DNA from 2 places in the Pseudoalteromonas sp. S3785 genome. Region 1 is predicted to be linked to the other one. Evidence: predicted binding sites of a transcription regulator. Region 1 holds the regulator's gene; the other holds the start of a gene.
What was found. Region 1 encodes FliA, which starts transcription of late flagellar genes. Its sites were predicted from a motif close to CTAAAGNTNNNNNNNNNNNNGCCGATA; they were not measured.
Positions count from the first base shown of each region.

Region 2: pomA (flagellar motor protein PomA) is a predicted target of FliA. The motif match lies at 1,691-1,717, and genes of this name have one in related genera.

Region 1 is NZ_PNCT01000021.1:43,840-47,255, forward strand. It holds gene flhF (flagellar biosynthesis GTPase FlhF) at 1-153, shown strand, start outside; gene CWC17_RS05795 (MinD/ParA family ATP-binding protein) at 146-1,006, shown strand; gene CWC17_RS05800 (RNA polymerase sigma factor FliA) at 1,033-1,743, shown strand; gene cheY (chemotaxis response regulator CheY) at 1,785-2,168, shown strand; gene CWC17_RS05810 (protein phosphatase CheZ) at 2,184-2,951, shown strand; gene CWC17_RS05815 (chemotaxis protein CheA) at 2,967-3,416, shown strand, end outside.
Region 2 is NZ_PNCT01000004.1:59,670-63,085, forward strand. It holds gene dxs (1-deoxy-D-xylulose-5-phosphate synthase) at 1-218, opposite strand, end outside; gene ispA ((2E,6E)-farnesyl diphosphate synthase) at 321-1,208, opposite strand; gene CWC17_RS01425 (exodeoxyribonuclease VII small subunit) at 1,211-1,453, opposite strand; gene pomA (flagellar motor protein PomA) at 1,770-2,537, shown strand; gene CWC17_RS01435 (flagellar motor protein MotB) at 2,540-3,416, shown strand, end outside.

The sequences.
Region 1 (3,416 bases):
CTTACTAATGGTCAGCGTGTACCAGAAGATATTCGCGTTGCAAATGCTGAAAAACTAGTAAAAAAAGCTGAGCAATTGTATTTAAAAAGAGCAAAAGCACAACATTCAAGGCACCAAGCGGTGGCGCCAAGCACAGTAGGGATGTATGATTAACACAGTATTAGATCAAGCAAGCGGCCTGCGCAAAATGAGTCAAAACAATAACAACGGCGTAAAAGTTATCGCTGTCACCGGCGGTAAAGGCGGGGTGGGTAAAACCAACGTCTCATTAAATACTGCGATTGCTTTAGGACAGCAGGGTAATCGTGTATTAGTATTAGATGCCGATTTAGGCCTAGCTAATTGTGATGTAATGCTAGGACTACGTGTTGAAAAAAACTTATCTCATGTCCTTTCGGGTGAGTGCGAACTTGATGAGATTTTAGTTGAAGGCCCAGGCGGCATTAAAATAGTGCCTGCTACATCCGGCTCGCAAAGTATGGTGGAGCTAACCCCTTCTGAGCATGCGGGCTTAATTCGTGCCTTTAGTGAGCTTAATACAGAATTTGATATTTTAATTGTAGATACCGCCGCCGGTATTTCTGACATGGTGCTGAGCTTTTCTCGTGCAGCCCAAGATGTAATGGTTGTTGTGTGCGACGAGCCGACCTCTATTACTGATGCTTACGCGCTTATTAAAGTACTTAGCCGCGAGCATGGCGTTTATAAATTTAAGATTGTTGCTAACATGGTGCGCAGCATGCGTGAGGGACAAGAACTTTTTGCCAAGCTGTCAAAAGTAACTGACCGTTTTTTAGATGTGTCAATGGAACTTGTTGCGACCATCCCATATGATGAAAATATGCGTAAATCTACGCGTAAGCAAAAAGTCATTGTCGATCTTTTCCCTAACTCACCAGCAGCAGTCGCGTTTAAAACATTAGCGACAAAAGCAGTAAAGTGGCCTATACCTAATCAACCTTCAGGGCATTTAGAATTTTTCATTGAGAAGCTAGTAAACGGCTGATTATGACAACTTCGGTGAAAAGAGCTATGGGATATCAATCAACACAAAATTTAAATGTGATTGTTGAAAAGCATGCGTCGCTTGTCAAAAAAGTGGCGTGTCATTTGATAGCTCGTCTTCCTCCTAGCGTTCAGCTCGATGATTTAATTCAATCAGGAATGATAGGCCTTATTGAGGCCTCAAAAAACTTTGATGCCAGTAAAGGAGCAAGCTTTGAAACGTTTGCGGGTATTCGCATTCGCGGCGCTATGCTCGATGAAATGCGCAGGGGTGACTGGGCTCCTCGCTCGGTGCACCGTAAAAGCAGATTAGTCGCCGAAACCATCACAGAATTAGAAAATAGCTTAAATAGAGAGCCAAAAGATACTGAAGTAGCTGAAAAACTTGATATTTCGCTAGAAGAATACCATCATATTTTAAATGATGTTAATTCCAGTAAAGTGCTAGGTATAGATGACCTTGGGGTAGATGAAGATGTTATTAGCCCTGCAGGTCAAGATTTAGCGCTAGACAAACCATTTAATAATGTTAAAAATGAACGGTTTAATAATTCATTGTTAGAGGCGATAAAGTCTTTACCAGAGCGTGATGCGATGGTGCTTTCTTTGTATTACAACGATGAAATGAATTTAAAAGAAATTGGGCATATACTCGATGTAAGTGAATCGCGTGTAAGTCAGATACATGGTCAGGCGATGATTAAGCTCAAAGCAAAAATCAATGACTGGATAAACTAGTAGTAAGTAAATTATAGGTTAAGACCTCACCGGAGGATGTTTTGGATAAAAACATGAAAATTCTTGTTGTTGATGATTTTTCTACAATGAGACGTATTATAAAAAATCTGTTGCGTGACCTAGGGTTCACGAATGTTCAAGAAGCTGATGATGGCTCTACAGCATTACCTATGTTGCAAAATCAGGTTTTTGACTTTGTAGTAACCGATTGGAATATGCCAGGGATGCAGGGTATTGACTTGCTACGAGCTATTCGAGCTGATGATAAATTAAAACATATTCCGGTTTTAATGGTGACAGCAGAAGCTAAAAAAGAACAAATAATAGCGGCAGCGCAAGCAGGTGTTAATGGTTACATTGTTAAGCCATTTACTGCAGGTACTTTGAAAACTAAATTAGAAAAAGTGTTTGAACGCTTAGGTTAATGAGAGGAGAGGCTTATGTCAGCACCAGCTGCGCCTCAAATTACTTTAGAACAAGCTCGTCAGCTCGTTGTTTTTTTAGAAAACGGTGAGCAAGATAAAGCTGACCAATTAATTTTAGATACTGCCTCTCAAGAGCAATCGCAGCTTTTTGCCGAAGTAGGTAAGTTAACGCGTCAGTTGCACGAAGCTCTTAAAAGCTTTGAACTTGATACGCGTTTAACCGATTTAACTACTGATGCAATTCCGGATGCGAAAAAGCGCTTAAACTATGTCATGGAAATGACAGAAAATGCAGCTAATAAGACAATGGATGCGGTCGAAGCAAGCCTCCCTATTGCGCAGCAGCTAGCAGATGAAATTGCACAGATTAAGCCTACTTGGGATAGGCTTATGAACCGTGAAATTGAGCTGGGCGAGTTTAAAACTTTATGCCACAGCATCGATAAGTTTATGAATAGCTCTCATCACAAAACTGATGAGCTGCAGACTTTAATGACCAATGTACTCATGGCGCAGGATTTTCAAGATTTAACCGGCCAGGTTATCCGCCGTGTAATTGAATTAGTTAGAGAAGTAGAAGAAAGTTTAATCCACCTTTTAACAGCATTTGCCGCACAAGATGACAGTACTGTTGAAAGTAAAGAACAACAAGAAACAGAAGAACTGGTTGCCGCACAAACATTAGCAGGTCCTGAAGGCCCTATTATTGATAAAGAGTCGCGAAGTGATGTTGTATCTGATCAAGACGAGGTCGACGACCTATTATCAAGTTTGGGCTTCTAAGAGGAGAGTAACTGCATGAGCTTTGAAGTCGATGAAGATATTTTACAAGACTTTCTTGTAGAGGCTGGAGAAATCCTTGAGCTTTTATCTGAACAGTTAGTTGAGCTAGAAAATAACCCAGAAGATACTGAGTTACTAAATGCTATTTTTAGGGGCTTTCATACCGTAAAAGGGGGAGCTGGCTTTTTAGCTATGACTGAGCTTGTAGACGCTTGTCATGGTGCTGAAAATGTATTTGACCTCTTGCGCCAAGGGGTTAGAACCGTTAATTCAGAATTGATGGATGTGATTTTACAAGCACTAGATACCATTAACGAAATGTTTGCTACTATTCAAAACCGCGAACAGCCAGACCCAGCAGATCCTCAATTACTAGAAACCCTTCATAAACTTGGTCAACCGCCTTCGGATGACGAGCTTACAGAAACAGTGCCTGAAGTTGTTGAACAAGAACCCGCAGCACCT
Region 2 (3,416 bases), on a different contig from region 1:
CGATCTTCTGGTGTGTTATACACATAATGAAGCGCAACGGTAAGCTCAACAGTTCCTAAACCAGACGCTAAATGGCCGCTACTTTGCGAAACAGAGTTGAGTAAATAGTCTCGTAACTCGTTGCTAAACGCAGGGAGTTTATCTTGCGCTATGTCGCGTAAGTGGGCTGGTTCGTCAACCAAGTTAAGTAATGGATACTTGCTACTATCAAGTGTCATGGTATTTATTTTATCCTTCGCTAACAGCGGTGCTAACTTAGTCGTTGTTACCGCTGTTGAGTAATAATGTCAGTGCTAAATGGCAATACGTATATGTAACACTCAATGGTCACGTTTAATCAGGTAGTTTGCCAACGCCGCTAAAGTAGAGGTATCAGCATCTATTTTGTTTAATGCCTGATGTGCTTGCTCTATTAAATTTTGCGCCATTTGTTTGGCACCTTGCATACCTAATAGGGCCGGATAAGTTGCTTTATTAGCAGCTAAATCAGAGCCTTGTGGCTTACCTAAAGTAAATGTGTCACCTTCAACATCTAAAATGTCGTCGTGCACTTGAAATGCCAGCCCTATAGCATACCCAAAAACACTTAAGTTTTCTAAGGTTTGTTTGTCTGCTTTTTCGCTACATAATGCACCTAAAGTAATGGCACAGTTTATTAAAGCACCCGTTTTTAATCTATGAATTCGTTCAAGCTGTTGTACTGTAATCACTTTATCTGTAGCTGCAATATCTAACCCTTGCCCGCCTACCATGCCTTCAAGCCCGGATGCTTTAGCCAGTGCGCTGATCATTTTTACTTGTGTTGTCGCGCTGCAAGTAAAATTATGAGACGAAATAAGCTCAAAGGCTAATGTTTGTAGTGCATCGCCCGCTAAAATTGCATGCGCATCATCAAACGCTATATGGCAAGTTGGGCGCCCGCGGCGAAGGTCGTCGTCATCCATGGCTGGTAAATCATCGTGTACTAACGAGTAGCTATGAATACATTCAATAGCAGCAGCAAGGGTGTCTAGATCTTGCTTATTAGCTCCGAGCATTTCACCACTTGCGTAGACTAAAAAGGGACGTAAACGCTTGCCACCGTTAAATAAGCCGTAATGCGTGGCTTCTTTTACTATGTGTGCGGTATCAAGGGGTTGATCAAAGTACTGTTGCAGGGTCTTTACGACATCTTGTTGAGCACATTCTATTTTTTCTTGTATGCTCACGGTTATTCCACTTCATTATTAAAGGAAGTCAGCGCTGCTTTTTCATCATTACCCATTAAAATAGAGACTTTTTGCTCAGCTTGTTGCAACTTGCCCATTGAGGCGTTTGCTAAGGCTATACCACGCTCAAATTGTTTTAACGACTGTTCAAGCGATAAGTCACCTTGTTCCATGTCACCGACAATGGTTGATAATTCTTCGAGAGCTTGTTCAAAACTTAGGTTTTCAGGTTTTTTAGTCGCCATGTTTAATTTCAGCCAGCATGATAAATTTAGGAGCCAATTTTAGGGGGAATGCTAAACTAGGTCAAAGGATGATCGCTGTTTTTTAAGTTATATCAGTTTAAATCGTATTTTTATAACGTATAAGATGCGTATTAGCCCCCACTGTGTACAATAAAAATTAATTAGTCGCTAGGCGAGTAGGGTATCTTGATCTAAAATTAGGCAAAACACAGTGTTTTACACTTTTTTCAAAAATGGCTTAAGTATTTCAGTATCTTGCCGATAAGCAGTTAATAATAAAAGTTTGAATAACAAAGTATAATACTTTGGAGGAAATGTGGATTTAGCAACCATAATTGGGATCCTTGGCGCAATTGGTTTAATTGTCATGTCCATGTTTATGAGTAGTAGCGGCGAAATGGGGATGTTTGCCGATGCACCTTCTAGCGTAATTGTATTTGGTGGCTCACTATTTATAGTGTTATCAAACTTTACCTTGTCGCAGTTTTTGGGCATAGGTAAGGTTGTTGGTAAAGCATTTATGTTTAAAATCGAATCGCCAGAAGAGCTGATTGAAAAAGCAGTTGAACTTGCTGATTCGGCCCGTAAAGGCGGTTTTTTAGCCCTCGAAGAAGCTGAAATACCAAACCCTTTTATGCGTAAAGGTGTCGATATGCTCGTTGATGGCCACGATGCTGATGTAGTGCGTGCCACGCTTCAAAAAGACATTTCTTTAACTACAACTCGTCACGAATTGGGCGCCGGGTTATTTAAGTCACTTGCCGATATAGCCCCTGCAATGGGTATGATAGGAACGTTAATAGGCTTAGTTGCTATGTTATCTAACATGGATGACCCTAAAGCCATCGGCCCCGCAATGGCGGTTGCCTTGTTAACTACTCTATATGGTGCCTTTTTAGCAAATGTTGTGGCTATTCCTATTCAGGTAAAACTGGAGCTTCGTAAAGACGAAGAAGCGATGAATCAGCGTTTAATACTGGATGCTATTTTAGGTATTCAAGATGGCCAAAACCCGAAAGTAATTGAAGGTATACTGAAAAACTACCTTGCTGAGTCTAAGCGCAAAGTAGATACCGAGGAGTAACCATGTCTGATCAAGAGTGCAAATGCCCACCACCAGGTCTGCCCGCTTGGATGGGAACATTTGCCGACTTAATGTCGCTTTTAATGTGCTTTTTTGTACTTTTGCTCGCGTTTTCAGAAATGGATGTACTTAAATTTAAGCAAATAGCAGGCTCGATGAAGTTTGCTTTTGGTGTTCAAAATAAAATAGAAGTAAAAGACATTCCAAAAGGAACGTCAGTTATTGCTATGGAATTTACCCCAGGTAAGCCTGAACCTACCCCGATAGAAACCATACAACAGCAAACCGTTGAAATGACCCAGCAAATGTTAGAGTTTCAAGCGGGCGATGAAAGCTCCGCTGGTGGTAGACAAGAACAACGTGGCGATAAACGTGGTGGCGAGTCACGTAGTACATCTCAGCAGCAATCTTCAGAGCAAGCAACTTCAGCCGCTGATCAAGAACAAACTAACGAGCTAGTGAAAAAAATAGCGCAACAGCTCGAAAAACAGATTATCGATGGTGCAATCGAGCTTGAATCTTTAGGGCAGCAAATCATTATTCGTATCCGTGAAAATGGCTCATTTCCCTCTGGCAGTGCTTTTTTACAACCCAAGTTTAAGCCCATAATTCAAGATATTGGTGAGTTATTAAAAGATGTACCTGGTGAAATTACGGTATCGGGTCACACCGATGATTTTCAGGTTTCTAACGAGTTATATATTAATAACTGGGATTTATCGTCAAAGCGTGCTGTGGCGGTAGCAAGCGAATTACAAACGGTACAAGGGTTTGATAAAAACCGCATGATGGTAGTAGGGCGTGCTGATACTCGCCCACTTGTGCCTAACGACTCTAATGAAGACAGGCGTAGGAATCGCCGAGTAGAAATATCAATCT